DNA from 3 places in the Neobacillus sp. OS1-32 genome. Region 1 is predicted to be linked to each of the others. Evidence: riboswitches for the same ligand, from Rfam matches in the RefSeq annotation. Region 1 holds a riboswitch; each other region holds the start of a gene.
The links. A riboswitch is a leader RNA that binds a small molecule or an ion and turns the genes downstream of it on or off. The one in region 1 is predicted to bind S-adenosylmethionine.

Region 1 (11,063 bases):
CTTAGGTTTTTTGATAAGTTTCTGGACTCACTTATTCGATAAATAAAAAGATCAGCTACTTTTTCAAAAGCAGCCTAAATAATCGGAGGTTTACATATTTTGCTTTATATCCTGACATCTTTCCAAAAAAACTCATGTAAGCATCACGCAGAAAAATTCTTCTCCCGCCATCGGTACACAAAAGCATTTCACAAATGAAAATGAGGGGGGACTATCCTAATTCCTTTAACAACAAATCCTTCAATTTATTTTCAACATTAGTTTTGCTTTTGATTTGTTCAAACTTGGATTCGTACTTGTCCAGTAGTTCATTGGTCAATCGAACATTAATAATTTGGATAGAATGTTTCCTTAAGTTCTCTTTCATTCTTTCATCTCGTTCTTTCCGCAATTGCTGAACTTTCTTCATCTTTGCCCAAACCAATGCTCGAATAAATTCCTCCAGCTTCATCTTTGCATTCTCAGCAGCTAAAACCAATTGTACCTTTACTTCCTTATCAAACGAAAGGGTTAGCCAATTCTGTGGTTCTTCCTCTGATTGTGGTTTAATCAGTTCATTTAGCTCATTAAAGGTTTGAATCATTTGGTTTGGTATACAAAGTCGGCATAACCCTTGCTGATATAGGTAATACAAAGCAGGAAATTTTTTGAAAAAAGGTAGAACTTTTCTATATTGTTCGAAAAAAGAGCAGCTATATATGTAATAGCTACTAAAAAATTGGAGAGTCGTTTGCAGTTAATCATAGCAAAAAATCAATTGAATTAAGACAACCGAATTGAGACTTACAATCTTTCTGCCTTACTTATCTCGAAATTACCGAAAAAATAGAAGAAGACGAACTTCAAAAGTCCGCCTCCTACACTAAACGTAAAATCTGAATCGGCACGAAATCGGCACGACTACTTTTTATTAGGTTATTGAATTGCTCTCAAACATTGATACACCAAGGTTTGTAGAGGATTAACCTATACTACCTTCCATTTCGAACTTGATTAATCGGTTCATTTCAACGGCGTATTCCATTGGTAGTTCTTTTGTAAATGGTTCGATGAAGCCCATGACGATCATTTCTGTTGCTTCCTGCTCAGAGATGCCGCGGCTCATCAAGTAGAAGAGCTGCTCTTCGGAAACTTTGGAAACCTTCGCTTCGTGTTCAAGTGAAATATTGTTGTTTAGTACTTCATTGTATGGGATCGTATCAGAAGTTGATTTATTATCCATAATCAGCGTATCGCACTCAATGTTAGCACGAGCACCGTCAGCTTTACGGCCAAAGTGCACCAAGCCGCGATAGTTGGTTTTACCACCATGCTTGGAAATTGACTTCGAAACAATCGTCGAAGAAGTATTTGGCGCCAAATGAATCATTTTTGAACCCGTATCCTGAACTTGGCCTTTGCCGGCAATTGCAATCGATAATGTCATGCCGCGGGCGCCTTCACCCTTCAGGATGACAGCCGGATATTTCATCGTTAATTTGGAGCCAATGTTACCGTCAACCCATTCCATTGTGGCATTTTCTTCACAGACCGTACGCTTCGTAACCAGGTTGTAAACATTGTTGGCCCAGTTTTGAATCGTTGTATAACGGCAGTAGCCGCCTTTTTTAACGATAATTTCAACAACGGCACTGTGAAGCGAATTGGTTGTATAGACCGGGGCGGTACAGCCTTCAACATAGTGGACACTGGCGCCTTCATCAACAATGATCAAGGTTCTTTCGAATTGTCCCATGTTTTCCGAGTTGATCCGGAAATAGGCTTGTAATGGCGTATCAACCTTTACACCTGGTGGAACATAAATGAACGAACCGCCAGACCAAACCGCCGAGTTTAATGCCGCAAATTTATTATCTGTTGGAGGGATTACCTTTGCCCAGTGTTCACGGAAGATATCTTCGTTTTCTCTTAAAGCGGAATCGGTATCTTTAAAGACGATTCCTAAGGCTTCAAGGTCTTCCTTCATGTTATGGTAAACCACTTCAGACTCATATTGGGCCGATACACCGGCAAGATACTTCTGTTCTGCCTCCGGAATTCCCAGTTTATCGAAAGTGGCCTTGATTTCAGCTGGGACCTCATCCCATGATTTCTCGGACTTCTCGGACGGTTTTACATAATATGTGATTTCGTCAAAGTTTAACCCACTTAAATCTCCGCCCCACATCGGCATTGGCTTGCTGTAGAAGATATCCAGTGATTTCAAGCGGAAGTCCAGCATCCACTGTGGCTCACCCTTCATCTTGGAGATTTCTTCAACAATTTCTCGGGTCAAGCCACGTTTTGACCGGAATATGGAAACGTCTTTATCGGCAAAACCGTATTTATAATCACCGATTTCAGGCATCTTTTTTGCCATTGTCGTATTCCTCCTTCTTAGAAAAGCGGAAGCGCCTTGGTAAGGGGCGACAAGCAAAGATGCGCCGACATGAAGGTTGTTCTTTAACCTTCCTGTCGGATTGGCTTATGACCTCGAGCCCCCTAGGCGCTGGAGCTAGACATCATCCCAATCTCCACCGCTTCGTCGTTTTATTCTTTTTCCCCTTCAGTTAACCCTCTTTCCATCGCCTTCCACGCTAAAGTTGCGCATTTAATCCGGGCGGGAAATTTGGAAACACCGTGAAGTGCTTCAATATCACCTAAATCCATGTCTTCATCTATTTCTTTGCCTTGCATCATATCAGAAAAAATCTTCGATAATCTCAAGGCATCCTCTACTTTTTTCCCTTTAATCGCCTCCGTCATCATCGAGGCGGATGACATCGAGATGGAACAGCCTTCCCCCTCAAAGCGGCAATCCTCAACAATTCCATCTTCCACTTTAAAGGTTAATTGAATCCGGTCGCCGCAGGTCGGGTTATTCATATTTATCGTATGGCTGCCATCTTCTAAAATGCCACGGTTTCGCGGCTTTTTATAATGATCCATGATCACTCTTCGGTATAAGGCGTCTAAATTAGAAGACATCGCTGAAATACTCCTTTGCTTTGACAAGGCCTTCGCTCAGTCTGTCAATATCTTCTTCTGTATTATACAAATAAAAGCTGGCACGTGCCGTTGCTGTAACGTTCAACCATCTCATTAATGGTTGGGCACAATGATGTCCGGCACGAACCGCAATTCCTTCTGCATCCAATACGGTTGCCACATCATGCGGGTGGACGTCGGTCAGATTAAATGTTACCAGTCCGCCACGCTTTGCAGCATCATGCGGGCCGTAAATTGTAATCCCCTCGACAGAAGACAGTTTATCCAGTGCGTAAGCGGCAAGTTTATGGTCATGCTCAGCAATTTGCTCTAACCCAACTTCATTCAAAAAGTCAATCGCAGCGCCAAGACCGATAGCACCGGCAATAATTGGTGTGCCCCCTTCGAATTTCCATGGAAGCTCTTTCCAAGTTGATTCGTATAAATGGACGAAATCAATCATTTCTCCGCCAAATTCGATTGGCTCCATGTTCTCGAGCAAATGCTTTTTACCGTAAAGAACACCGATCCCGGTTGGACCACACATTTTATGACCGGAGAAAGCGAAAAAGTCACAATCTAAATCCTGGACATCGACCAGCATATGCGGGGCACTTTGGGCACCGTCAACGACGATAACGGCATTATGTTCGTGAGCAATTTTAGCGATTTCCTTAATTGGATTGATCGTCCCTAGAACGTTTGACACCTGGGTTACCGAAACCAATTTTGTGTTGTCCGTAATCGCCTCCCGAACGTCTTCCAGAGAAAGAGTACCATCCTCCTGGAGCGGAATATATTTTAACCTGGCACCGGTTCTTTTTGCCACCTGCTGCCATGGGATGATATTACTATGATGCTCCATATGGGTAATAACAATTTCATCACCTTGTTTTAAATTTGCGGCAGCGTAGCTTGCCGCTACGGTATTCAGTGATGTAGTGGTGCCCCTGGTAAAAATAACTTCCTCGAGTGATTTGGCATTAATAAACTTACGAACCTTTTCCCGTGCTCCTTCATATGCATCTGTTGCCTTTGTTCCTAATGTATGCACCCCGCGATGGACATTGGAATTGTATTCGCGGTAGTATTGATTAACCGCCTCAATGACCTGAATCGGCTTTTGTGACGTCGCAGAGCTGTCTAGATAAACCAGCGGGTGGTCATTAACTTCTTGATCTAGAATCGGAAACTGACGGCGAATATCCTGGATATTCATTATTTTACTTTCCTTTCGATAACTTCAGATAATTGTTTTTTCACTTTTTCAATTGGCAATTGCGTTACAACCGGTGCAAGGAAGCCATGAATGACTAAACGCTCTGCTTCGGTCTGTGGAATCCCGCGGCTCATCAGGTAATAAAGCTGTACCGGATCTACCCGTCCGACTGAAGCGGCGTGCCCGGCCATGACATCATCCTCATCGATTAACAAAATGGGATTGGCATCACCGCGTGCTTTTTCGCTGAGCATCAGCACCCGGGAGGTTTGCTCGGCATCTGCTTTGGAGGCACCGTGTTCAATTTTACCAATACCGTTAAAAATCGTAGTTGCACTATCTTTTACCACGCCATGGTTTAAAATATTTCCTTGGGTATGTTTTCCGAAATGAACAACCTTCGTCGTGAAGTTTTGCGTTTGCTCTCCACGGCCAACGACAACCATTTTCGCATCCCCAATAGAACCGTCACCAAGTAAGTTCGTGGTGTTCTCAAAAATGGTATTTCCTTCGTTCATTGACCCCAGGGCCCAATCAATCTCAGAATCTCTGCCGGCGACTCCGCGACGGTTCACATATGCGGTCATTCCTTTTGCCAAATGATCAACAGCACCGTATTGAACTCGAGCATTTGTATTGACAACAAGTTCCGTTAAAATATTGGCCAAAGTATCGGATTCTTCCACTGTGGAAATATAGTTTTCAACGTATGTTAAAGAACTATTATCATCTGCTACCACGATAACATGGTTAAACAAGTTGGCTTCTTTGTCATCATGAACAAATACAGCCTGAATCGGTTCAGTGATCTCCACATTTTTCGGTACATAAACGAAAACACCGCCGTTAACAAGTGCCGCATGAAGCGCTGTCAATTTGTGTTCATCTGCATTGATTGCCTGCGTCATATAATATTTTTTTAGCAGATCGCCATGCTCCCTCGCAGCGGTAAAAATGTCGGTGAAAATAACGCCTTTATTTTTCAATTCGTCCGACAGTGTTAGAAACGCAGGTGTCTGATTGCGCTGAATATAAAGATTATGTTTACTGGTCTCTATATCTACTAATGCTTTTACTTCTTCCGGAAGGTCAGCAAGAGATGAATAGGCCTGACTTTTCACTGTATGCTGGCGAAATTGGGTAAAATTCCATTTTTCAATTTTTGTTTTTTCCGTTTTTGGCATGGGCAGCTGTTCAAATTGCTCCAAGGCCTTTAGACGAAGCGCCGCAAACCAGGCAGGCTCGTTCATAGCACTAGAAAAAGTACTGACGAAAGCCTTATCGAATGGTAATTTTATTTCAGTTGTCATGTTAATCCTCCTAACCCTAAGACTTAAGCTTCTTGCTCAACTGTTTCATCTTCAATGCCAAGTTCTTTTTTAATCCAGTCGTAACCTTCCGCTTCTAAACGTTGCGCAAGTTCAGGACCGCCATTTTTAACAATCCGGCCATCCATCATCACATGGACATAGTCAGGAGTAATATAATTTAACAAACGTTGATAGTGAGTGATAATCAAGCAACCAAAGTCATCACTGCGCATTTGATTGACACCTTTTGAGACAACCTTTAAAGCATCGATGTCAAGTCCGGAGTCAATTTCATCCAAAATGGCAATTTTAGGTTGAAGCATCATTAACTGCAGAATTTCATTGCGTTTTTTCTCTCCACCGGAGAAGCCTTCATTTAAATAACGCTGTGCCATATCTAAATCCATCTCAAGAAATTCCATTTGCTTATCCATTTGACGAATAAATTTCATTAATGAAATTTCATTTCCTTCGCCACGGCGGGCATTGATCGCCGAACGTAAGAAATCAGCATTTGTCACACCATTAATTTCACTTGGGTATTGCATTGCTAAAAACAACCCGGCACGGGCGCGCTCATCTACTTCCATTTCCAAAACATTTTGACCGTCTAAGGTGATGCTGCCGCTTGTTACTTCATATTTTGGATGGCCCATGATCGCCGATGATAGTGTGGATTTACCAGTTCCATTCGGGCCCATGATCGCGTGAATTTCGCCACCTTTTATTTCAAGGTTTACACCTTTTAAAATTTCTTTTCCTTCAATGGCAACATGAAGGTCCTTAATGATTAAAGTTGATCCAGCCATATCTATACCTCCGAAAATTTTGTATCTCACAGACCGTAGAGATCTGTTCCCTTTATTCTCACTTTATTCTCATTACAATCTTATAACATATGAAAACTATTATCAACTAATAAGCAGAAATAACTATTCCTATTTTCAATGGACTAATCATAAATGAGAATGAAATAAGTTTTTACGAAAAATACAGATAAAAATATATGTAAAACTTAATCCGCTTTAAATGATACTCCTTTTTTGGCTCAATTTCCAACGCTTGATAATATCTATTTTTTTCCAAAAAATCCAGATTCATGTATATATAAACACTCGCCGACGGGCAAGCCCGTTAGGACGGTTCACGAGGCGTAGTTGAATTTATGCAACTTAAGAAAGCGTAAAATTCAGAAAAAATTAAATACCTTCTTATTAGCCAAAAAAGGCCAGTGGAGTGCCACTGACCTTCTTTAATACTATTTTTATTTTGAAATAGGAACGACAGCACCTTTGTATTTATTCAGGATAAAGTCTTGAATTTCTTTTGATTGTAATGCCTCGACTAGCGCTTTGATCGCCGGTTTGTTTTCATCGCCTTTACGAACGGCAATAATATTAACATATGGTGAATTCTTATCTTCGATGGCAATCGCATCTTTTAATGGATTTAAACCAGCATCAATCGCATAGTTTGAGTTGATTAAGACCGCATCGCCTTCACCCGTTTTATAGATTTGCGGCAGAAGCTTCGGTTCATAGTTGGCATCAAATTTTAGATGCTTGGGATTGTCCGTGACATCTTTTATATCAGCAGTTGTCTTATCGATTCCTGCTTTTAACTTAATAAGTCCTTCATTTTCAAGCAGTGATAACAAACGACCATGGTCAGAAACGGAGTTACTCATAATTAAATGAGCTCCATTAGGAAGATCGCTTAACTTTTTGTATTTCTTAGAATAGATCCCGATTGGCTCAATATGAATGCCGCCGGCGTTTACGAAGTCATAGCCAAATTCTTTAATTTGTGCGTTTAAGTAAGGAATGTGCTGAAAGTAGTTCGCATCCAGTTCTTTAGATTCAAGGGCTTTGTTTGGTAAAACATAGTCAGTAAATGTCTTAATCTCAAGATCGATTCCCTTTTTCTTGAGGATCGGCTTTGCCTGTTCCAAAATTTCAGCATGGGGAACTGGTGATGCACCGACGACTAATTTTGTCGTTTTTGCTTGATCTCCGCCGTTTCCGTTGCTTTCCGATTTTTGTTTTGATGTACCGCAAGCTGCCAATGCCAGTACAAGTGCTAATGCTAAAAGTGCTCCAAGCCATTTTTTCATTTTGTATATCCCCTTTTAAGTAATTTGAAAACCCCGCCTTATGGACTGTTCAATTGGATCACCATCGGGCAAGACTTTATTTAACGTTTATCAATTTTTGCTGTGATTGTATCGCCAATAAATTGAATCACAAAGACAATCAGTAAAATAATGACAGTTGCGACAACCGTGACATCATTTTGATTTCGCTGATAACCGTAATTATAAGCGAGATTTCCTAAGCCACCGGCACCAATCGCCCCCGCCATGGCCGTATAACCAACGAGGGCAATGGCCGTTACAGTAATTCCAGAAACAAGTGCTGGCAGCGATTCGGGAAGCAGCACCTTCCAAATAATCGTCCATGTTGACGCTCCCATTGATTTCGCCGCCTCGATTACACCTTTATCAATTTCCCTGAGGCCGATTTCCACCATTCTTGCATAAAACGGTGCCGCTCCGACAATCAATGCCGGCAATGCTGCTGTTTCACCTATCATCGTCCCAAGTAAAAAAACGGTAAATGGGATCAACAAGACAATAAGGATAATAAACGGGATAGATCGAAAAATATTCACAATCGCGCCGATCACCGTGTTAATCAGTTTATTTTCCCACATATTATCTTTTCCGGTGAGAAACAGCAGCATACCAAGAATAATTCCCAAAACAAATGTAACAAGAACGGAAATCCCGGTCATAAATAAGGTTTGATTGGTTGCCTCCCACATGATTTGCCAGTCAACATTCGGGAAATACTTAGCCATTTGAAACCACCTCCACGCCTACCTGCTGGGAACGAATAAAGTCAACAGCTTTATTCACTTCTTGTTCGTTCCCATCGATATGAACGAATAATGTTCCATAGGAGCCTTTTTGGGTTTGCGAGATTTTCCCTTGCAAAATATTGACATTGACATGGAAACGGCGAATCAAATTGGTAATCAATGGCTGTTCAGCGGAATCGCCGATAAAGGTTAACTGGATAATTTGTCCGGAATCATAGCATTTAAGCAGGTGTTCAGCGATTTCTTTTGTTTCTTCGGGTTCGGACACTTGCTGGACAAACCGTTTGGTGATGGGCTGCTGCGGGTTTTTAAACACATCCAACACAGAACCTATTTCAACGATTTTGCCGTTTTCCATTACCGCTACCCGGTGACAAATTTTTCGAATGACATGCATTTCATGAGTGATTAACACAATCGTTAAGCCAAGCCGTTTATTAATATCGACTAATAAGTCCAAAATCGAATCGGTTGTTTCCGGGTCAAGGGCGGAAGTTGCTTCATCACAAAGCAATACCTTTGGATTATTGGCAAGCGCTCTGGCAATTCCGACACGCTGCTTCTGGCCGCCGCTCAACTGTGATGGATAGGCATTCTCCCTGCCCTCCAAGTCCACCAGCCTGATCAATTCTGCCACCCGTTTTTTCCTTTCCGGCCCTTTTATGCCGGCAATCTCGAGCGGAAAGGCGATATTTTCACTGACCGTTCGGGACCATAATAAATTGAAGTGTTGAAAAATCATGCTGATTTCCTGACGGGCTTTGCGAAGTTCGCTGCCCCTAATCTTTGAAATATCCCGTCCGGCGACGGTAATGGTTCCTTCTGTGGGAAGTTCCAGTCCATTCAGCATCCGGATTAACGTGCTTTTTCCGGCGCCGCTATAACCAATAACACCAAAGATTTCTCCGTCGTTAATTTCCAAATTGACATCATCAACGGCAGTTAATTGTCCTTCCTTGAAAGGAAAAATCTTTCGGACATTTTTGATTGAAATCATCAAATCACCCGCTTCTTATCCTAATATATAGGGTTTGATTTTTTGAATGGAAAGATTCTTTTTCTTTAAGGTCAAATCGTGAAAGTCATCACGCCGTTACAAGCCTATTCATAGAAAAAGCCTTTCCGCACAGGCAGAAAGGCACAACTAATCAAACCTTTCTCCCATCTTTCAAAGCAACTGCTTTGTGTGAATTGGCACCATTTCAATAATGACGGTTGCCGGGCTTCATCGGGCACATCCCTCCACCTCTCTTGATAAGAGATAACAAATCCTATATTCATTATTCAAGCAGCACATTATGTAAGTGCGCTTCTATAAAGTACAAATGAAATCGTACCACGGATAAAAAGAGGTGTCAATTAATTTCTCTCACATCTGCCCGAAACATTCAGACATTTGTTTTTAAGGAAGTCAAGCCGGTTGCCGCGGCAATGGCATCTTCGAGATCTTCGATGAGATCATCGACATTTTCGATCCCAATTGACAGGCGGATTAAATCCTCCGAAACGCCGGCTGCCTTTAATCCTTCTGCGTCCAGCTGCTGGTGAGTCGTGCTGGCCGGATGGATGATCAAACTCTTAGCATCCCCAACGTTTGCTACATGGGCCCAGATTTTGATCGAATTAATTAAGGTTGCCCCGGCCTGTTTGCCGCCTTTAATGCCGAAAACAACCATTGAGCCTGCCCCTTTTGGGAGGTATTTCTGAGCCAGTTGATAATCAGGATGTGACGGATGCCCCGGATAGGAGACCCATTCGACAGCAGGATGGTTCGTTAAATATTCGACCACCTTTTCGGTATTAGCCACATGTTCTTTCATCCGGACATGAAGAGTCTCAAGGCCGAGCACAAATTGAAAGGCATTTTGCGGGCTAAGAGCCGGTCCTAGGTCACGCAACAGTTGAACACGGGCTTTAACGATATAGGCAGCGGCCCCGATGGCCTCGGCATAAACAAGGCCATGATAGCTGTCATCTGGTGTCGTGAAGCCCGGGAACCTCGGTGAATTCCAATCAAACGTACCGCCGTCGACAATAATGCCGCCCGTCGTTGTCCCGTTGCCTAACAGCCATTTTGTCGCAGAGTGGACGACAATATCGGCACCATGCTCGATTGGCCGGCAGAGGTATGGGGTCGCAAACGTATTATCAATGATAAGCGGCACACCAGCCTCGTGGGCAATCTTGGCCACTTTTTCAATATCCAAAATAGTTAAGCTGGGATTTCCGATCGTTTCAGCAAACACCGCTTTTGTTTTTTCCGTGATCGCAGCACGGAAGTTTTCCGGATCTTTCGGATCAACAAATTTCACATCAATGCCGTATTTCGGGAGTGTCACAGCAAATAAGTTGTAGGTGCCGCCGTATAGAGTGGATGCCGAGACAATTTCATCACCAGCTTCGGCAATATTTAAAATCGCCAGAGTAATCGCCGCCATTCCACTAGCAACCGCCAGTGCGCCGACGCCACCTTCCAGCAGGGCCACTCTGTCTTCAAAAACAGTTGTCGTTGGATTGTGAATCCTGGTATAGATATAACCTGGTTCTGCTAAAGCAAACAGATTTGCGGCATGTTCCGTGTTTTTAAATTGATAGGCATTATTTTGATAGATCGGAACTGCCCGAGCCCCCGTTACCGGGTCTGGTGATAAGCCACCATGTACACTTAATGTTTCAAAACGATATTT
Region 2 (11,063 bases), 1.0 Mb from region 1:
TTTCGGGATTTCAACTGCCATGACTTTTTGGTAATTGCTGTTTCCTCTAAATAAATTGATCGCTATTTTTTCAATCGCCTGGGCAGTTGTTCTGGCACTGATTCCGATAGCCACGGTGTCATGGCTAATGACTAATTCATCGCCGCCTTCGATCGAATAGGCACCGTCACGGTTAAACCAGAGCGGAATATCGTGTTGGGCAAATCGTGGATGATATTTGATAATATACTGCAAGAATAACGATTCGCGTTTTCGCGCTGAGCGATTCATCCGGTTGACCGACACGCCATTTCCAATAACGGCCGCCGGGTCTCTGGTAAAATAAAGGTTTGGTAATGGATAAAGGTAAAATGGGTCGAAATCCTCAAGCATTTCATGGAGGTGTTTCTTCCCTGTACTGGTTAATTCGTTTTTACGAATTCCATGCATTAATGTAGAAATTAACTGATCTTTTGGAAGACTGGTTAAGTATTCCTTTACCATTTCATAGGAGCGGGTCTCCACTAAGTTGCTTTCACGCATAAAATCTTCAATAAGATTCATCCTGACATCGTCATTGATCAACGCTTCTGTCGCCAATGTATCTAAATATACGACCTCCACACCTCTGTTGCGAAGCGTTGTTGCAAAATAATCATGCTCTTTTTGAATCGCCGGTAAGAAAGGAATATCATCAAATAATAATACTTCCAAAAATTCCGGTGTTAAGTTTTCCAACTCTTTGCCGGGTCGTTTCAGCAGAACTGTTTTTAGTTCTCCGATTTCCGATGTAACATTTAATGGATATTTCAATACGTTCAACTCCTTGTACATAATAGAGAATTTCTATGTTAGATCATGTTCAAGATTTTCTTTTCAAAAATATAGTTCCTTTTTACACACCACCACCCCTAAACTGAAAATTAATTTCTTTTGTATTATTAAAAAGTGGTGTGCAGTTTATTCTCATTCGCTTTTTCCAAAAAAAGTTATTTGATGTCATTCAAGCGGGTAATTTTAATTTATAGAAGAAAGAATCAGGGAATTCAAAGGGAAATGATACTCCTAGGAGGTATGGTCACTAGTAGCAGATTTGATTAAGTGATCAAAGAAAGGGGTGTAAGAAAATTTCTTTTCGGTTTTACGATTTCACCCATTTCTTTCCAGAAAGCAGACTGGTCATAAAACTAGTTTTCAGAAAAAAAATATAATATAATTTGTCTGTAGAACAATCGGATTTTATCGATGATGAATTAGCCTAATTTTAAATTTTCTCAATTTACTTTGTTTTCACCTGGGGGTTGACTTGTATGAACATTAAACAGAAAAAATATCACGTGTTTCAACGTTTCGGACGGGCTTTTAAGTTCAACTTCATTAAACTGCTTCGTTCGCCAGGTGGTGCAAATAAAGTTGCCTTAGGCTTTGCTCTGGGGTTTGGATTAGAAATGTTGGTTATATCATCCGCTTCGCTTATTTATATTATATTTTTCCCACTTGTCCGCTTGTCCAGAGCTTCATTGTCGGCATCCATCATTGGAAATGTGATTGGCAAATTAACATTTCTTCCGGTCATTTTACTGCCTTTCGCCAGAAAACTAGGGAAAGTTATTTTTCCACTGGAACTATCCCCTGGTCATCATACCGCTTTTTCTGTTCAACAATTGCTGCACGGTGATTTCCACAGTTTAGTCGGATTACTTCACGGTGGCATCCATGCTCTAGTTGGAATGACGATTTTTGGGATTGTCCTCGGTGTGATTTCTTATTTTATCATCCATTATCTTTATGAGAAAGAACTGGCAAACCGGTTAAAGCGCAGACGTCATAAACGAGAGATTAACTTAAATCGACAAGTGTCAGGAACCTTGTGAAAGAATCACCAGGTTCCTGACACCTTTTTCTTCAACTTTTATTGAGTAGGGTTTTTGGGTTTGTATTTAAGATGAGCATCGTGCACAGTAAAATAGCTGAGGCGAACCAAATGGCTTTTGTCCCAAAGTGAAGGGTAAACAGGCTGCCGATGAAAGCACCACCAAGAAAGGCCAGAATGATAATGCTGAAATCGATGAATTTGAGCATTCCCTGGCGATCATGGAGGATAATAGCCGTATAGGCGGCTTCTGCCGCTGATCGTAAATTACCAGTAACCATCGCCGAATTATAAGGCCATCTCACCAGCGTGCGAAAGGATGAAATTTGCACCGATGAAACAAAGGCAATCGTTAATGTTACCACGGTATTTGGTATCTCGGCCGGCCAGGTTCCGACAAATAAAAGGACAATACTTTCCAACAACAGCACTGTCCTAGCAGGAAATGGAAACGTTCGGGTGATATTTGGATGTTTTAATCCTTCTGCAACGACCACTCCGATGACAAACGCAAAAATCGGGGGAATATGCTTTAATCCTTGAGCCCAATGTCCTTGTGCGGTTACCACACCTAATAAGACGAGGTTGCCGGTCTGGGATGTAGCAAACACTCCATCCCGACTAACATACGTGTAAGCATCAAGATATCCCCCAATTAAAGCTAATAATACCCCCAAACCAATGGATTCCGCTGTAATTTGCGGAAGCTTCACCTTCCTGATATTTACTGTTCTTCTCACATAGGGTATCGCGATATTTAGTTTAGACTGATCATGAGTCTTTTCCATGGATCTCTCCCTAAACAAACTGTTAGCAAAAATTACAATCTTTATTTTTCCCGGAGTGACCTTATTTTATTAATGAGCTAATAAGGTCTTTTTTTGTGTAGTCCAGTATATTTGCAGCCTTTCACTAACTTTTGAGTTCCCACACGGAAGGGGACGTACGGACCAAAATAAGGGAATGCTGGCGGATAACCGAAAAGCAAAGGGACAATATGGTAGATGGTATGCCCCAATTGAACACTATGAGGATGAATCGGTTGATTCCACGGTCCAAACATCGGCGGAGGGTAACCTAAGTACATGGGGCCATTTGTTCCGGTAATAATCGTATGCATCCTATCACCAACTACGTTTTTCACATTGTACGTTCTAGTGAACGAAAAGAGCATGGTTTTTTGTAGAACCGCTAGATCCGTCATCGAATTACTCTGTTAAAAGCCAGTGATTAGTTAGAACTTTCTAGTTTTAAAAGCCTTTGTTTAAGTTTTAAAAAAATTTTTAATGAAAGGCTGGTAATCAATTTTTCGTTGTTATATAATTGTATTAATTTATAAAACGTGTTATATAACAAATTTTAAGAAGGAGCAGAAAATATGGTTAAAACAGACTCAATTGCGCGAAGAATTATGGGCTGGAAATTAAATCGCTGGGATCGCTGGTACGACTATGAAAAGGGGATTTTCATACAAGATACTGAATTCCAACCGGAGCAAAACCTTAACCATGCGTTGCAAATTGTGGATCGTTTGGAACAGTTGGGTTATACCTATACGGTTAAAGGGACTTCAAGGGTTTGCTTTAATGAAATTTGCGCAACTGGAGAAAACTTAGCCCAAGCGATCACCAATGCTGCCTATACCATCATCGAACATCATTCCATTCCTGACACGACAAGAATGTGGCAGAAATTATGCTAAAATTGTAATAGATATATTGGGATAATTGTAGTACAATAATAATAATTAAATAGTTATCTAGAGTGGCTGAGAGAACTGGCTCAATGACGTCACAGCAACCTGCAGAACGTAAGGTGCTCCCACCAGCAAAGCAATAGACTGCTTTGGATGATAAAACGGCTTTTACCCCCTTTTGGATCCAATGCAGAAGGGGGTTTTATTTTTTAAAACGGAAGGGGAAAGCGAACGTGAATATTAACGGCTATGCAAGGACCTTAAAGGCGCGGGATTTGAATGTCGAAAAATTTCTGTTGTATGTTGCCGAATGTATTGAGCGGCAGCTAAAGGAATGGGATCAACAGTATGAGGTACTGGTCATGAAACTGCAAGACTATCAACTGATTGTAAAATATGGGGAGCGGGATTATAGTGTAAAACTGTCGGAGGAGGAGGCTTTCTTACTGCAGAAAACGAGCCCATACCGTCTCGACCAAGAGATTTGGAAGGGCTTAGAAAAGCAAGGTCTGGAAATTAAAAAGGGTTTTGGCAATTATATTGAGGCGGTTTTATAGCAGAACAATGTGAAAGATCCATTTTTTAAAAGTTTTGTATTGTCATAGTGTTGTCGAAGTGCTAAGATAATAAAGAAAATTTTCCTTTAATTCTGGTCCAGAGAGGCCAAAAAGGGCGAAAGTAATGATCGTATATATGAAACTGTATGTATGAATGCCCTTTTGTTCTATCGGATCAAAGGGCATTTTATTTTTGCCCGAATTCTTTAAATCATAGTCCTGAGAGGCTTGGAAGGAGACTGACAAAAGTGGATTATCAGAAAAAAACTGTTGTAGCATCAGTAGCAGGGTTAACGTTAGAGGGTATGGACATCATGTTTATTTCCTTTGCGATGTCGATGATCATTGCGGAATTTCATTTGGACATGGCAACGGGCGGTCTAATTTCTTCAATTACGAACTTAGGGATGCTGTTTGGAGGAATTATCTTCGGAATCTTAGCTGATAAATTTGGCAGGGTAAAGGTGTTCACGTATACCGTTTTATTATTTGCCATCGGTACAGCGTTAACCGGATTAGCAACAAATGTAGAGCAAGTTTATATTTTTCGGTTTATTGCCGGCTTGGGAGCGGGCGGCGAATATGGAATCGGGATGACATTGGTTGCCGAAGCATGGCCAAAGAATAAGCAGGGACGGGCCTCTTCTTATGTAAGTATCGGTGCCCAATTCGGGGTGATTCTCGCGGCTCTTTTAAGTGCCATCCTTTTACCGCTATGGGGCTGGAGAGGATTATTCTTCGTCGGAATTGTTCCGGTTATATTCGCCTTCTTTGTCCGGAAAAATTTAAATGAATCACCTGAATGGCTGGCAGCTCAAAGAGAAAAACAGCATGTGAAAAAGCAAGGTAGTGTCAAGGAGTTATTTTCCAGCCCAAGAATAGCCTTTACGACCGTCGCCTTAGCGGTGATGGCCACGGTGCAAATTGCCGGCTATAACGGCTTAATGATCTGGCTGCCGTCGATCCTCCAGAAATCACAAGGACTTTCGGTTTCAGGTTCGGCCCTTTGGACGATTAGTACGGCTGTTGGGATGATTGCCGGGATGTTAACATTCGGACAAATTATCGACCGACTGGGAATGAAGAAAGCATTCGGTATCTTCCTTTTTGCTTCAGCCGGGGCGGTATACTTGTACTCCTTTGCGACTGGAGCAGCCGGGGTGTTAATTGGCGGAGCGGTCGTCGGATTTTTCTCGAACGGAATGTTTGCCGGCTACGGTGCTTTAATCAGTCATTATTATCCAGTCGAAGTTCGCAGCACCGCGACCAACAGTATTTTCAACTTTGGCCGGGCATTGGGTGGACTATCACCAATTCTGGTAGGATTCATCTTACAACATGCTAACGTTACCGTCGCCATGACCTACCTCGCTATCCTATACTGCATCTCCTTTATCGCCATGCTAAGTCTGGGAAAAGGGGAAGTCGAGGAGAAGAAGCCTATTAAAACATTAACAGAAGCGATATAAAAGAATCGCTACCAGGCACCATGTGATTTTTCACTTGGTGCCTTCCTCTTTTTATATTTAAAAATGATTAACTCGATATATTTTCCTCGGCCTTCCTTTAGAGGTAGGGGCTTCTTCACCAATGATATCGGCAATGCCATTCTCGACTAACCCTGTTAAAATTCGGCGGGCATTTCTAGGTGTCATTTTAAGCCAATCCGAAATTTGATTAGCAGTGATAGAACCGTTACCCATTCTTTGTTGAACCGATAAAATTTTGTTAAATGTTGTTATAGTTATTCCGCAATGTTTCAGTTTTTCACTAATTTCCTTATTCTCTGTCCGGTATTGGTAAGTGATTGACTCCTGTTCTTTTAATGGGCCTTCAATCGTTCCAGTGTTATCTACAAGGAAAGCGCTAAAAGAATCATAGTTTTGAGCATGATTTAAGGCAAGCCGTGCATTTTCTTCAGCCGTAAGCGCGGTATCACCATAGCCAATTCCAATATTTGCTGAAAAATCGGAAATTAGCGCCAATTCTTCTAACAGAAAACTAATTGGTTTCTTACCTTTTTGTAAAGATCCCCTTGTTGAAAAAATTAAAAATATTCCAGTTCCAATCGAGACAAAGGAACCAGAGATAGTCTCTGCAAAATGTAGAACTGCAGCTTGAATCTTCAAATTTAGACGATGCAAATCATAAGACACCATATTATGGTTATCTTTCTTTTCCATCCCTTGCACTTTTACAAGAATTGCTGCAATCTGTGATTGTTTAAAGTGTATTGTTTCCCATTGTTGAATTGCTGTTGATAATGTTTCTCGGATATTGCTTCTCGTTGGTGTAACCCGATATGTGGGAATATTCTGGGAACATAGCTGTTCAAAGATGGAGCGCAAACAAGTGATGCAAAGTTCTACTTTACCTTCCCGATAAAGTTGTTGATGAAAGGATAAAAGATTTTCAATTGGAGTTTCATTTGTATACTCATGAACGTGGACATGGTTACTAGCAATCCGAAGATCTCGGTAAGTTTCATAAACGTCCCGCTCTGAAAGCATGTCAATGCTAACAGATTCAAGCTGCTTTTTATCATTGTAGCCAATCTCTACTAAAGTCTTTGTTAAACTGGCACCGTCCAATTGCAGGAGAAAAAACGGTTGGTTAATGCCACTTTTTTGAATCTCAATAAACAGGGCGGGTCCTGCAAGAATCCAAAAGTCAACTAGTTGCTGATTTTGTTGAAAAATACTCGCTGCTTGATCTGTATTTTGATAAATAAATGGAACCGGTTGGAGGCGGTCTCGATATTCAACTGCTATTTCAGAAATAAGTTGGACGGTATCTTCTGGTCCAATAATTCCTGCTCTTGGTTTCAAATTTCTCTCCCCCAATTATAGTTTGTTATTTAATTATAACAATAACGATATGAATAAGGAATTAATTTCCTCTCCACTTTTTCAGATAGAAAAAAGAATATTTTCGTGGATATTTTAATGAATTTTTTGAAAATTCTGTTGACACATTTGGGATATATCTGTATATTTTTATTAAAGGAATATATAAAGAATTTTTCCATAATTGAAAGGAGAGGCATTTATCAATGAGTGGAATAAACAAGAACCAGGGGGTTACAACTTTGATTGATGAAACTCAATTCAAGCATGTAATTGGACACTTCACGACTGGTGTATCCGTAATCACTGTAAGGAATAACGGAATTGATTTTGGGATTACTGCTAGTGCTGTTAGTTCTGTTTCTGTTGAACCGCCAATGTTGCTTGTTTGTGTCAATAAAAATACGGGAACATGTCATGCCATTGCAAATGCCAAAACATTTACCGTAAACATCATGAAGGAAACACAAACAGAGTTAGCCCTGAGGTTTGCAAGGGCAAATACAGACAAATTTAGTGAAATTGATTTTACTTGCGGTCATTTAGGGAATCCAGTTTTGGAAGATACATTGGCAACTCTTGAATGTCGAGTGGTAGAAGAAGTGAATGGTGGTACCCATACCGTTTTTTTAGCGGAGGTTCAAACCGCAGAGGCAGCTGATGGAGAACCATTAGTCTACTATCGGGGAAAATTTGGTCAGTTTAACGAGTTTTAATATTTTAGGAGGAATGTGTAATGGGTTTAATGACAGGAAAGCAATACCGTGAATCATTAAATGATGGAAGAGAAGTGTATATTGATGGGGAAAAGGTAAAAAATGTCGCAGACCATCCAGCGTTTAAACCAATTGTTGATGTAAAAGCGAGAATGTATGATATGGCATTTGAAAAGGAGTTAGCTGACAAACTAACTACCACACTGCCGGATGGCGAAGTTGTATCCAGAGCATATAAAGCTCCGGAAAGTAAAGAGGATTTGGCAGCAATACGAAAGCATGTAGAAACAGTATTGGATGACCTCGGAGGGATCGTATACCGAGTAGGGGACGAAACGATCGGTGAAATGTGGTCACTATATGATGCTCAAGATCGATTGAATCAAATTGACCCTACTTATGCTGAAAATATTCGTTATCACGTTGATCGAGTGGCAAGAGAAGATCTCTTTCACGTTTCAGCCAACACCGATCCAAAAGGCGATCGAAGCAAATTATTCAGTGGCAAAGATGGAGGAACCTTGCTTCATGTTGTAGAGGAGAATGATAAAGGAATCGTCGTCAAAGGAGCGAAATTCGAAACAGCTGCTGCCTATGCTCATCAGGCTTTTGTCAAGCCAACCATTTTGGATTGGAATGCTGGGTCAGAAAAAATGGCACCATTTGCCTGTGGTTTTATTTGTGATATGGGCTCACCGGGATTAAAGCACATTTGTCGATCCCCGCTTGGGTTAGGCCAAAACCCGGAGGATTATCCGGTTTCCACGAAATTTGATGAAATTGACACCCTACTTATTTTTGACAACGTTTTAATACCTTGGGAAAATGTTTTATTTCATCGCTCCTTAGAATCAGCCGCGTATATTCGCTCTACTGTTCATCGTTATTCTGCTTATAATTATACCCTAAGAATGCTGCGCAGAGCTGATTATTTAATTGGGATCGCATTATTAAATGTTGAACAAACAGGTTTAAATCAGCTTCAAGCCGTAAAAGAGAAAATTTCCCAGCTCATTAACTACCGTGAAGGGATTAATGCCCATTTAACGGCTGCTGTAACGGAAGCAGAAAGAAGTCCCGGCGGGTTAATGATGCCGAATCAATCCCTTCTTTACACAGGTCGCATGTTTGCCTTGAGAAATTTCCCGGCAATGGCGCATCTAACTAGAGAGCTTGTTGGCGGACAACTGGCGGTTACTCCGGATACTGCGACAATGGCCGATCCGGAAATTAAGCAATATTTTGATCAATATTATGCGGTTGGGGAGTGGACACCTGAGGATCGCGGAAAATTACTTTATTTTGCTAGGGATCTGTTAAATTCTTCTTTTGCAGGCCACTTAACCACCTTTGAATTATTTGCTCAAAGTCCACCTTTTGCCCAGTATGCCGCTGTATTTAATAACTTCGATATGGAACCACAGCGTGAATTAGTGCGCCGCGCTGCTGGACTTAAAAAGAAAGAACCGGTTGTCAGCATCTAAATTGTCCAACGAAAGGAGTTTTTTCTATTGGAAATTCATACACCAGGCAGGTTAAGACTCCCTGCATCGACACTCACAATCGGCGCCCTTGACGGTGTCCACCGGGGGCATCAAGCATTATTGTTAAAAACAAAAGAACGGGCGGCAGAGCTGGGAGTTCCCTTCGTGGTGTATACCTTTGATCCGCCCCCAAAGGTGTTTTTTCAAAAAGGTACTCTGATTACGACACTGGAGGAAAAGCTTAACCGGCTTGAGATGCTTGGCGTAGATCATGTGATTGTTGGGAAATTTAATGAAGCATTTATGCAAAAGACGGTGTCAGACTTTATTGATGAGTTAAAGTTTTTGGACCCGGTTGAAATATGGGAGGGTCCAAATTTCCAATTTGGTAAAGATCGGAAAGGAACGATAGAGGATTTAAAAGGCCACTTTAAGGTTGGAGTTTTAAAGCCATTGAAATGTGAACATGGTGAGTTAATCTCTTCAACCCGTATTCGAATGCTACTACAGCAGGGAAATTATTCATTAGCAAAAAACTTATTGGGAGATATTCGATATATTTCTTTCCTAGAAGGAAAAAATTACGCTGTTTAAAAAAATGTAGCAAAAGGAAGGCAGCAATTAGAACTTCTAATTGTTGCTTCCTGTTTTTTGCAAGTAAAAGTTCCCGATTGGAATTTCGCAAGGCTGGAAATGTATATCTGCAAGAAATAAACCAGAAAGTGAGGGATGGCAGTTTGAAAATAAATTTACATCGTTTATTAGTAGATATAGAGAAGTATGCAGAGTTCGGAAAAAATGAATGTGGGGGAATCACCAGGCCGAGTTTTTCATCAGCTGATCATCAAGTCCGCGAAATGTTTATCAAAGAGTTAGAAGAAATGGGGCTCACTGTAACGATAGACGGTGCAGCCAATATTTGGGCAAAACTGAAAGGTAACGGGAAAAAGAACGGTAGTCTTGTCATTGGCTCTCATCTTTGATTCAGTACCAAATGGAGGGAAATATGACGGTTCTCTTGGAGTCCTCATGGCAAAAGAAATTGTAAAAACAATTATTGAAAATAAAGTTAATCTTGATCACGATCTTGAAATTGTCTCTTTTACTGCGGAAGAATCCAATGATTTTAATTTATCCACCTTTGGCAGCCGCTCATTCGTCGGAAAACTTACAGCGGATCAATTAAAAGAATCTCGGGATTCAACAGGAGCTCTTTTGAATGGTGAATTAAAAAAGGTCGGCGGTGGACTGAACCAATTTCCAGCAATGAAGGACATGCAAGCTGAAAAAAAAGCATTTATTGAACTGCATATTGAACAAGGGAAAAGGCTGGAAAGTGCCGATATTTCGATGGCCGTTATTCATAGCGTCGTCGGGACATATCGCAGTTTTATAAAAGTGATTGGCGAACCAAATCATTCCGGTACGACGATGATGGTGAATCGAATAGATGCCCTTACTGCCGCCGCAGAAATGATTCTTGAGGTTGAAAGATATTGCAGGGAGAAAGGGAATGTGGTTGGAACAGTCGGAAAAATAGCGGTAACACCGAATGCAGCCAATATTATTCCGGGAGAGGTCGAATTTATTTTGGAAATCAGGGCGGAGAAAGAGGAGACGATTGAATTGGCAGTTAACTCCATCCAAGAGGTGTGGGCAGAGATAATGAAAAAACGAGGCGTCCAACTTCATAAAGAGGTAATTCTTGATCAAAAACCGGTAGTTTTGGATCAAGAATTGGCAGCTATTTTCGAAAATACGGCCAGGCAAATGAATGAACCGTATTTGACTTTGCCTAGTATGGCCGTTCATGACGCCGCTCATATGGCCAGTATCACTAGATCAGTGATGGTTTTTGTTAAAAGTATAGCTGGAAAAAGCCATTGCCCGGAGGAATATAGTGAACCTGCTG
Region 3 (11,063 bases), 2.1 Mb from region 1:
AGGAAATAGCGGGGCAGACTATCTCTTATGTTCGATTTCCGACCGGGAAAAACCGCAAAGTCTGCCGATTATCCGTGAGCTTGGAAAAAATTTAAAGATTGCCGCAACAGAGGGCACGGCTGCTTTCCTTCAAGAGCATGGGGTTGAGGTTGAAAAGGTACTTCGCAATGAACAGGATGTTGACAGCCTGTTTCGCCAGCAGGCGGTAAAGGCGGTTATCAATATACCCAATCAGGGCCGTAATAAAATGAAATTTGGCTTTCGCATCCGTGAACAAGCGATTCGCTATAAGGTGCCGGTATTTACCCATTTTGACACGGTGCAAGCAATGATGGAAATGGGCAAAACCAGTAACGCTGCTATCAATGTAAGGACGCTAAGTGAATATTACAAATGGGGAGAGAGAGGATCAATCCATGTCGGAAGCTATTAAATATCAATTGAAGTCAAAAGATTTTTTACAGCTGGCTGATTTTTCCACTGAAGAAATTCATTATCTGCTGGAAGTGGCGCAACAATTAAAGGCCGAGCAGAAACAGGGGATTCCGCATCCATATTTAACTGGAAAGGTGCTGGGGATGATTTTTGAAAAATCATCCACCCGCACCAGGGTGTCCTTTGAGGTTGGCATGCTGCAGCTTGGCGGTCATGCGATATTCTTGAGCTCAAAGGATATCCAGTTGGGCAGAGGGGAAAGTATTGCCGACACGGCCAAAGTGCTTTCCAGATATGTCGATGGGATCATGATTCGGGCGTATAGTCATGAATCTGTTGAAGAATTGGCAGCACATGCCACGATTCCGGTCATCAATGGCTTAACCGACCTGCAGCACCCGGCTCAGGTTTTGGCAGATTTGTTGACCATCCTCGAACATAAAGGGAAGCTGGCCGGCTTAAAGCTTTGCTACATCGGTGACGGCAATAACAATGTGGCCCATTCCTTAATAGAGGGTGCCGTTAAAGTAGGGATGGATATTAACATTGCCAGCCCTCCCGGATACTTGCCGAATGGAATAATCACTGAAAAGGCAATTGCTGCCGGAAAACTGAGCGGAGCGACTGTCACGATCACCAATGACCCGATCCAAGCAATTAAAAATGCAGATGTGGTCGTAACCGATGTCTGGACCAGCATGGGTCAAGAGGAGGAAGCAGCCAAGCGTCTGAAGGTTTTTACCCCCTATCAAGTAAACGAGGAACTGTGCCAACAGGCCAATGCCGATTTTATCTTTTTGCATTGCCTTCCCGCTCACCGTGGTGAAGAAGTAACAACGGGTATCATTGATGGGCCGCATTCAGTTGTTTTTGATGAAGCAGAAAACCGGCTTCACGCCCAAAAGGCAATTTTAAAATTATTACTTGCAGAATAGTCTTTATTTTTATAAAAAATAATGTATAATAATTCTATTCAGTGAATTTTAATACAAAAGGGAAAGTAAGGGGAATAAAAATGGCTAAAGAGAAGATTGTGTTGGCATATTCGGGAGGCCTGGATACTTCCGTTTCTGTAAAATGGATTCAAGACAAGTACGGCTACGATGTCATTGCATTGGGACTTGATGTCGGAGAGGGAAAAGATTTAGAGGCAATTAAAACAAAAGCTTTAAATGTCGGTGCCATCAAAGCTTATATCCTTGATGCCAAGGAAATGCTCGCTAAGGACTATATTTTACCAGCATTAAAAGCGAATTTATTATATGAAGGAAAATATCCACTGTCCTCGGCGCTATCACGCCCGCTGATTTCAAAATTGCTAGTTGATGTCGCCGAAAAAGAAGGAGCAGTTGCCGTGGCCCACGGCTGTACGGGAAAAGGGAATGATCAGGTGCGCTTTGAAGTGTCGATCCAAGCGCTCAACCCAGATTTAAAAGTGGTGGCTCCCGTTCGTGAATGGGGCATGACCCGTGATGAGGAAATTGCTTATGCCGAGAAGAATGGGATTCCGATTCCGGTTGATTTGGATAATCCATTTTCGATTGATGCCAATATTTGGGGCCGTGCCTGCGAGGCTGGCGTCCTCGAAAATCCATGGGCCGAGGCTCCGGAAGAAGCTTATGATTGGACCAATCCAATTGAATTAACCCCGGATACTCCGGAATATATCGAAATTGAATTTGAACAAGGCGTACCAGTCGCTCTGAACGGCGAAACATTACCGCTTGTTCAATTGATTGAGGCATTGAATCTAATTGGCGGCAAGCACGGTGTCGGCCGGATTGATCATATCGAAAATAGATTGGTAGGAATTAAATCACGGGAGGTTTACGAAAACCCGGCAGCCCTTATTTTAATTAATGCTCATAAGGAATTGGAGTTTTTGACTCTGCCGCGTGAAGTTACCCAGTTTAAAACCCAGGTCGAACAGCAGATGGCCAAAATTGTCTACGAAGGCCTTTGGTACTCACCATTAAAAGCTGCCCTTGATGCGTTTGTCGAAGAAACACAAAAAGTGGTGTCAGGCACCATTCGCGTGAAGCTGTTTAAAGGAAACCATACAGTGGTTGCCCGGAAATCGCCGCACAGTTTATATAACGAAGAGCTGGCAACCTATACAAAAGGTGATGCCTTCGATCACAATGCAGCTGTTGGGTTTATCAAATTGTGGGGATTACCAACAAAGGTGTTCACCGAAGTAAATAAGAAAGAATCAATGGTAAAATAAACTGTGATGCCCCCGAAGCATATTCGGGGGCAATCTGCTTAAGTACTAACTTTTGAGAATTGCAGATATAATGAGCGAATCTACAGATATATTGAAAAACTTGCAGATATATCAGGCAAAACGGCAGATAAATCTGTGAAACTTGCAGATATATCGAGTTAGTCTACAGATATCATTTTCAATTCACAAAAGGAAATCAAGTATTAACAGGAATTTCTGATCATTTAGGGGGAGCAATCTATGTCAAAATTATGGGGCGGTCGGTTTACGAAGGAAACGAACAAGCTGGTAGAAGAATTCACCGCTTCGATATCGTTTGATCAAAAGCTGGCAAAAGAAGATATTGCCGGGAGCCTTGCCCACGTCCAGATGTTAGGGGAGTGCGGCATTATTCCGCTAAAGGATGCGGAAACAATCAAACAAGGTCTGCTGGCAATAAAGGAAAGGGTTGACCGCGGAGAGGTTGAGTTTCTCGTTGCGGATGAAGATATTCATATGAATATCGAGAAACTGTTAATTGAACAAATTGGTCCGGTGGGGGGCAAGCTTCATACTGGCCGCAGCCGAAACGACCAAGTGGCAACCGACATGCATCTATATTTGCGGACCAAAACAACTGAATTAATTAAATTGATTGAAGATGTCCAACTCTCGATCATCAAGCAGGCGAAGGAGAATATTGAAACACTAATTCCGGGCTATACCCATTTGCAGCGGGCCCAGCCGGTTTCTTTCGCTCATCACTTAATGGCGTATTTTTGGATGTTTGAACGAGATAAGGAAAGATTGCTGGATTCTTTGAAACGGATTAATTGGCTGCCGTTAGGCTCTGGCGCCCTGGCCGGGACCACCTTTCCAATTAATCGCGAAAAGGTCGCGGAATTATTAGGATTTGAAACGATTTATCCAAATAGTATGGATGCTGTCAGCGACCGTGATTTTATTTTAGAATTTTTGTCGATTGGTTCGATTATTATGACCCATATTTCACGCTTGTCAGAGGAAATGGTCCTTTGGTCAAGCCAGGAATTTCAATTTATTGAACTGGACGATTCCTTTTGCACCGGTTCGAGCATCATGCCGCAAAAGAAAAATCCGGACGTACCGGAGCTTTTGCGGGGAAAAACAGGGCGCACGTATGGCAATTTAATTGGTTTACTCACTGTATTAAAGGGCCTTCCGCTTGCTTATAATAAGGATTTGCAAGAGGACAAAGAAGGTATGTTCGATACGGTAGAGACGCTGGAAGGCTCCCTGAAGCTATTAGCACCAATGATCGAAACGATGACCGTCCATAAAGAGGTAATGCGCAAGGCGATCAACACTGACTTTTCCAATGCTACGGATATTGCCGATTACCTTGTTCGCAAAGGTCTGCCGTTTCGCGAGGCCCATGAGGTGATTGGAAAAATTGTCCTTTATTCAATTCAGTCCAACAAATTCTTGCTCGATTTAACCATCGAGGAATATAAGCAATTTAGCGATTTATTTGAAGAGGATATTTATCAGGTACTGGCTCCGGAACAAGTTGTCGCCGTTCGCAATAGCTTTGGCGGGACAGCACCAGAACAAGTGAAGCAGCAAATTCAATTAGCCGAGCAAAAACTGCATAAATAAACAAAATCAAACCCGCTCAATTTTGGCGGGTTTGATTTTGTGCAAGTATAATCGAAACCCTGCAAAGATTCCAAAAAACGATTAAAAGATTCACTCCGCAATTGCTTCTCTTTCAAAAAGAAACTATTGACATTGGTGGCAGATTGAGCTAATATTTTCTTTAATTATTGGAAAATTTATAAAAGTTCATATAAAACTCTTATCCAGAGCGGCGGAGGGACTAGGCCCAATGAAGCCCGGCAACCTTCAAGGTGATCCTTGAAAAGGTGCTAATTCCTGCAGATCTTAAGGATCTGAAAGATAAGAGAGGATTACCAGACCTCTTCTTATCGAAGAGGTTTTTATTTTTGAAGTGGGGTGAGGAATGGTGTCTGTTATTAAGGTAGCGATATTAGGATTCGGAACGGTGGGTGAAGGGGTTTACCGGACGATTCAATCTCATGCGCAAGAATTTACAGCTGTTCTCGGGAAAAAGGTTGAAGTCACGGCAATACTTGTAAAAAACATCCAAAAGGAAAGGAATATTCGTGAAGGTGTGCTTCTGACAACGAATTTTGAGGAAATTCTTCGGCTGCCCCAGCTTGATGTTGTAATTGAAGCCATCGTCGACAAGGAACCCACCTTTACTTATTTGAAACAAGCAATTGGCAAGGGGTGCCACATCATAACGGCTAACAAAGAAATGTTTGCGCACCATGGAAAAGAATTACTTGATCTAGCAAAGGAAAACGGTGTTTCTGTCGGCTATGAAGCAACCGTGGCCGGAGGAATTCCCGTCATTCAAACCCTTAGGCAGCTCTTAAACATTAATCGTGTATCACAAATTCAGGGAATTTTAAATGGCACTTCTAACTTCATTTTGTCCGAAATGCGTGAAAAAAAGCAGTCATTTGCTGAAAGTTTGCGCCAGGCTCAAGCAAAAGGTTATGCAGAAGCTGATCCCACTAATGATATTGAGGGTTTCGATGCCTTTTACAAGGCGATGATACTCAGCAGGATTGCTTTCGGAGAAGAGCCCGATTGGCAGACGGTTGAACGTCAGGGAATAACTGCGATCACAAGCGAGTTAATAGAGGCAGCAGAAAAATTAAAGCTGCGGTTTAAACATGTAGCCAGTATAAGCAAGGAAGACGAACAGATCATTGCGTCTGTAAAACCGATCCTGGTGGGCGACGAGAATCCCTTCTATCACGTGGAAGGTGTCGAGAATGCGGTAAATGTGCATTCCGATATTGTTGGCAGAATCACGCTGCAGGGCCCGGGAGCCGGCATGTATCCAACAGCAAGTGCGATGATTGAAGATTTGGTCTATGTTTGTCAAAGTAAACTTAACAGCCGGCAAAATATTAAGAAAACTGCTGATTGGCGAGGGCGGATGAGGAGGAAACAAAAAGACTACTGGTTGCTTCAAGGTTTTGTTGAAAAAACGAAACATCCTGAAATTACCTGGCTTGATGAGGTTACTGACAACATTTTTATCATCGAAGCTGGCAAGGAGGATTTAAAGGGCTTGGCTGTTCGGCAACCGGAGATTTGTTATTTTCAGATTCTTGGTGATGGAAAATTGCCCATTTTAAATAAACCCACAGCAACAGTGATTTAATCACTCGAAAACACAGCAAATGGAAGCATCCAAATGGCAGGATGCTTTTTCTTTTTCCAGATAAATACCCACAAACAAGCCTATGTAAAGTACAAACTGAGAATGTTCACAATTTTATCAAATATCCAACATTAATATGTTAAGAAAATGTGAAAACGGTTGTTTTTCAATAGTCCTCAAGGTATATTATAAGTGTAGCGAAGGTAGTGATAAAAATCACAAGCCTTCACTATAAGAAACAGCTAGCTGATTACCATTATCAAAAATAAAATCATTTGGAGATGATTGTAATGAAATGGTACAAAACGCCTATTGCAGCAGTTGTATGGACAGTTTTACGGATTTATCTTGGCTATCAGTGGATAACAGCAGGATTTGAAAAAATAACTGGTGGATTTGACGCAGGAGGCTTCCTCAAAGGGGCGCTTGCCAATGCAACTGGTGAACACCCGGCAGTGCAAGCATGGTATGCAGACTTTTTACAACAGTTCGCGATTCCAAACGTTGATATTTTTAATGTATTAATTCCTTGGGGAGAACTTTTAGTCGGTATTGGTTTAATCGTTGGTTTAGCTACTATTCCAGCCTTGCTTGCTGGAGCATTCATGAACCTGAACTTTATGCTGGCAGGAACAACAAGCACAAACCCAATTCTTTATACAATCGCAATGATTCTCTTATTCGCAGGTACCGGTGCTTACTACTTCGGGCTCGACCGATTCGCTGTTCCATATATTAAAGGCTACTTCAAAAAAGCTAAAGACAAGAAAATTGCAACCAATGAACGATAATAAACTTCATTAGAAGCAGGGATACCCCCTGCTTCTTTTGCTTATTTGCGATTTTTGACGCGCTGATTAGCAGCATTGGATCTTGCTTGTGCTTCAAGGTCTGCCTGGTCAGCCAGTTCTTGGGAGAATTCTACATCTATTCCGTCGGATTTCATGTTTTTTGGTACTTGTGGAAGTGTTGCTTTGTTTTTATCACGTGTTCTTTGTCCGCGTGAACGACCCATTGCGAAAACCCCTTTCACTGATGACTAATTAGAACCGATACGGTCCCGCTATTAGCTTCTGCCATTCTCAAGGGGTTCATGAATGGGAAAACTTTCAGGAAGTTGTTAAAATTATCAATTACAGCTTTGTTTTACGATCGGTAAAGCCGCCGGCACGGTCTGCCATTTTAAACTCACGCTGATACAATACCTCCTGCGTACTGGTTAACGAATATTTACCTTTTCCCATATCCTTTTTCTTTTTTCCACCCATTGTGCTCATCCCTTTCCATCATTTATTGCTACATTTCCCTATTTTTTCCTTTATCACGAGGAATGATACCATTTTTCGAAAAATTACTTTTTCAATCAGGTTTTGCCGAGAGAATATGGTAAAGTATTGTTGAGGTGACGGATATGGCCATTATTACTAAAATCACCACACAACAGAAAAACCACGATCGCTATAATATTTTCATGGATGATGGCAAAGGCGAGAAATTTGCCTTTAGTGTCGACAGTGATGTGCTTATTAAATTCCAGTTAAAAAAAGGAATGGAGCTTGATGATTTTTCCTTATTGGAAATCCAATTTCAGGACGACATTCGCAAAGCCTACCATTTAGCTGTTCAATTTCTGGCAAGACGAATTCGCTCGGAAAAAGAAATCAGAGATTATCTCCAAAAAAAAGCCATAGAGGAACCAATTATTCAAGAAGTGGTTCATAAATTAAAAAGCCAGCAATATCTCAATGATTCGGAATACGCCTTTGCATTTGTGAGAACGATGGTCAATACAACTGACAAAGGACCAGATATCATTAAGCAGGAGTTAAAAGAAAAAGGAATTGCTGAAAAAATAATCATTCAAGCGTTGGCAGAATTTCCTCCTGAGCTGCAGCTTGACAAGGCTGTGAACGTGGGGAAGAAGTTTTTCAAAAAGCCCTCAAAAGATTCATTAAAAATTCAAAAGCAAAAGCTTGAGCAGCTGCTTTACCGCAAAGGGTACTCATTTGAACTGATTCAAATCGCATTACAAGAAACGGTTCCTAAAGAAGAGACGGATGCAGAGCTTGAAGCGATCAGGCACCAGGGCGAAAAGGCACACCGTAAATATTCACAATATAGCGGGTTTGAATATCAGCAAAAAATGAAACAAGCCCTATATCGCAAAGGCTTTTCCATCGAGTTAATTGAAAAATTTTTGGCAGAAAAAAATAGCGCCGATTACTGAGATGATTTTTTCAAGATGGGTATAGACTAAAGGCAGAGTGGTCTCACTTTATTAATTGAATAAAAAAACTTATACTTGAAATAAAGCGATAATCGGGAGTGAAGCTAATGCAGCAGGAGAAACGCTACAGTGAGATGACGCATCAAGAATTATGGCAGGAAATTGCCACTCTCCAAGAAAAAGCCCGTAAAGCGGAACAGTTGGGGATGGTTAATGAGTTTGCCGTATTGGAAAGAAAAGTGCAAATGGCACGCGCCTATCTTTCAGACCCTGGACAGTTTGAACCTGGAGAAATATATGAAATTGAAGGCGCTCCGGGGGAATATTTTAAAATTGATTATATCAATGGTGTGTTTGCCTGGGGATATCGTCTTAATGGCTCCGGCAAAGATGAGGCATTGCCAATATCGATGCTAAAATGGCTAAGATAATCTGAGACAAACCAGAGAATGGATCCTCTCTGGCTTGTCTTTTTTCTCTGGCTCTGTTGAAATTATTTCCAAACTTGTGGTGATTCGTCATCACGTTCGCCTGAGGCCCGCATCCGTTCCTGTGGATGTGTATTTATGCTGCCGTCCGCTCTTGTTGATGCATATTCTGCTTTTGCCCGCGGTTCTCCCTCTAGCTTATTATTATTTTGGTTGGGGAATTTGCGTTGTTTATTTCTCATGTTTTACCTCCAAAAAGGGAATGAGAAACGTGAAGAGCAAAGCGTTCAGGTCGCATTGCTTATCACGTAAGGTTAGTATTCGCATTAATTTTTGTACTTATGTTAATAGAAATTGGCAACGGGGGTGTGTTTTTAATGAATGATTATCATGAACGATTGGCAAAATTACTGCTTGAAAAAAATGACTATCTTTCCTATTATCAAGCTCGGACATGGGTGGAATTATTATGGGAAGATTTTGAGTCATCATATGCAAAGGCAGGAGAGAAATACATGGGAAGTGAAATGACCGAGAAAATTGTCAAACAGTGGATTGAACATTATGGTGACAAGCTCCATGAATTCGTAGCCACAAATCCGAAATTCAAGCAATTTTTTGAGCAGGATAAAAATACTTTAAATTGAATCGCGTAATGACAGACATAATAGAACTTTTATCCCCAAATAAAAAAGCGGTGACTATGTGGTCACCGCTGTAAATTTTTAACTCGGAACTACTCCTAACTTTTTCCGCAGCTTTCTTTCACTATATACCCAGCCAGTATAGGAATTTATTGGCTTTAAATCAAGATCCAATTGTACTACCGCGACAAATGGGTAGTGCCCGTTGCTCCTGTATCGTAAATCAATAAATCTGACTTCATAATGATCATCATATTCATCGACTTCCCAGCGATAGACAGGTGAGAACGAAAGGAATGCCGAGATATTTTGATCCTTTTTCGCTGCTTCAATCACCGGAGTGTTGGGCACAGGAATTCGTTTAAAGCGATCAAGAATCTTTACCTCGCCATTAATTGATCTGCCGACAAAGAAGCAGTCTTCGTTCATTGCGGCGATTCGCCACTGATGGAACTTCATCGTGGGAGCAACAATGATTTCAGTGGCATCCGGAATCATCGACCTTACTTCGACCAAAACCCGCTTTTTCGTCTGATATCGTTTGAAATAATAGCCAATGATAATAAAATACATTAACAGGAAGGTAAAACCGGGATCCGCACCCATGACCCATGCAATGATTCCAAGTACATGAATCGCAAAAATAAACGGATCAAACGTATTAATCACACCAAGTGCCAGCCATTTTGAATTAAAAGGCCGCAGTGCCTGGGTGCCATAGGCATTAAAAATGTCAACAAATACATGGATAAATACGGCAGCGAACGCCCAAGCCCATAGGTGGAGCAGGTTTGCCCCAGGGAAAAACGGGTAGATAACCGCCAAGAGAACGAGCGGCCATAAAATGACAGCCGGAATGGAATGAGTGACACCGCGATGATTTCGAATGTATATCGCGTTATTCCTTAATTTTAAGACCGTATCTATGTCAGGTATTTGTGAACCAGCAATAGTAGCAATTAAAACACTAGTTGTCGTAACATGGCTGCTTGCGACTGCTGGATCCAGTGTTGCTAGACCGCCAAGTGCAATGCCCATCACAACATGAGTTCCAGTATCCAAAAATTGAGCCTCCTTAATTTCTTGTCAAAAAAGATAAAGTGAATTATCGTATATCTGTTACTTATTATATACCCTTTTCGTTGTTTGTTTATAAAAATGGGGGGAAATATTATGTTAATTGAACTAAATAATTTAAAAAAAATCAATATAAATGCTTTTCAAACGGATTTAATTTCCTGGTTTAAAAAAGAACAGCGGAACCTACCGTGGCGAAAGGACCAAGATCCCTACAAAGTATGGGTATCTGAGGTGATGCTGCAACAAACAAGAGTCGATACAGTCATTCCTTATTTCAATCGTTTTATTGATTGGTTTCCAACTATTGAAGATTTGGCAACTGCCGATGAAGAAAAAGTCCTTAAGGCTTGGGAGGGGCTGGGATATTATTCAAGAGTACGAAATCTGCAATCAGCGGTTAAGGAAGTAAAGGAAACATACGGTGGGGTGGTGCCTGACAGTCCCGAGGAAATTTCCAAGTTAAAAGGAGTTGGGCCGTATACTGCCGGAGCCATATTAAGTATTGCCTACGGTAAGCCGGAACCTGCGGTGGATGGCAATGTGATGCGGGTGTTATCACGAATTCTTTCTATTTGGGAAGATATTGCCCGCCCATCATCGCGGAAGATATTTGAACAAGCAGTTCGTGAACTTATTTCTCATGAGGACCCCTCTGCCTTTAACCAGGCATTGATGGAGTTAGGTGCATTGGTGTGCACACCAACCTCTCCTGCTTGTTTGTTATGCCCGGTTCGTGAACATTGTCAGGCATTTGATGAAGGAGTACAGTCAGAACTTCCGGTCAAAACAAAAAAAACAAAGA

Region 2: linked by a shared signal. The riboswitch ahead of RCG24_RS04535 (hypothetical protein) and the one ahead of RCG24_RS20340 (methionine ABC transporter ATP-binding protein) in region 1 are both predicted to bind S-adenosylmethionine.
Region 3: linked by a shared signal. The riboswitch ahead of RCG24_RS10760 (homoserine dehydrogenase) and the one ahead of RCG24_RS20340 (methionine ABC transporter ATP-binding protein) in region 1 are both predicted to bind S-adenosylmethionine.

Annotation. Positions count from the first base shown of each region.
Region 1 is NZ_CP133263.1:4,162,776-4,173,838, reverse strand. It holds gene RCG24_RS20380 (hypothetical protein) at 212-583, opposite strand; gene sufB (Fe-S cluster assembly protein SufB) at 962-2,359, opposite strand; gene sufU (Fe-S cluster assembly sulfur transfer protein SufU) at 2,530-2,967, opposite strand; gene RCG24_RS20365 (cysteine desulfurase) at 2,957-4,186, opposite strand; gene sufD (Fe-S cluster assembly protein SufD) at 4,186-5,496, opposite strand; gene sufC (Fe-S cluster assembly ATPase SufC) at 5,520-6,305, opposite strand; gene RCG24_RS20350 (MetQ/NlpA family ABC transporter substrate-binding protein) at 6,761-7,609, opposite strand; gene RCG24_RS20345 (methionine ABC transporter permease) at 7,690-8,355, opposite strand; gene RCG24_RS20340 (methionine ABC transporter ATP-binding protein) at 8,348-9,373, opposite strand; SAM riboswitch class I at 9,535-9,637, opposite strand; gene RCG24_RS20335 (O-acetylhomoserine aminocarboxypropyltransferase/cysteine synthase family protein) at 9,765-11,063, opposite strand, start outside.
Region 2 is NZ_CP133263.1:860,379-871,441, forward strand. It holds gene arcA (arginine deiminase) at 1-792, opposite strand, end outside; gene RCG24_RS04520 (DUF2062 domain-containing protein) at 1,290-1,853, shown strand; gene RCG24_RS04525 (YoaK family protein) at 1,885-2,640, opposite strand; gene RCG24_RS04530 (BC1872 family protein) at 3,231-3,554, shown strand; SAM riboswitch class I at 3,605-3,711, shown strand; gene RCG24_RS04535 (hypothetical protein) at 3,782-4,105, shown strand; gene RCG24_RS04540 (MFS transporter) at 4,354-5,574, shown strand; gene RCG24_RS04545 (helix-turn-helix domain-containing protein) at 5,632-6,933, opposite strand; gene RCG24_RS04550 (flavin reductase family protein) at 7,194-7,667, shown strand; gene RCG24_RS04555 (4-hydroxyphenylacetate 3-hydroxylase family protein) at 7,688-9,151, shown strand; gene RCG24_RS04560 (FAD synthetase) at 9,179-9,745, shown strand; gene RCG24_RS04565 (hypothetical protein) at 9,823-10,134, shown strand; gene RCG24_RS04570 (hydantoinase/carbamoylase family amidase) at 10,181-11,063, shown strand, end outside.
Region 3 is NZ_CP133263.1:2,107,057-2,118,119, reverse strand. It holds gene carB (carbamoyl-phosphate synthase (glutamine-hydrolyzing) large subunit) at 1-433, shown strand, start outside; gene argF (ornithine carbamoyltransferase) at 417-1,370, shown strand; gene RCG24_RS10770 (argininosuccinate synthase) at 1,451-2,662, shown strand; gene argH (argininosuccinate lyase) at 2,903-4,279, shown strand; SAM riboswitch class I at 4,476-4,586, shown strand; gene RCG24_RS10760 (homoserine dehydrogenase) at 4,644-5,882, shown strand; gene RCG24_RS10755 (DoxX family protein) at 6,173-6,673, shown strand; gene RCG24_RS10750 (YfhD family protein) at 6,715-6,897, opposite strand; gene RCG24_RS10745 (YfhE family protein) at 7,016-7,150, opposite strand; gene recX (recombination regulator RecX) at 7,294-8,109, shown strand; gene RCG24_RS10735 (YfhH family protein) at 8,217-8,540, shown strand; gene RCG24_RS10730 (small, acid-soluble spore protein K) at 8,603-8,779, opposite strand; gene RCG24_RS10725 (YfhJ family protein) at 8,915-9,184, shown strand; gene RCG24_RS10720 (metal-dependent hydrolase) at 9,263-10,243, opposite strand; gene mutY (A/G-specific adenine glycosylase) at 10,355-11,063, shown strand, end outside.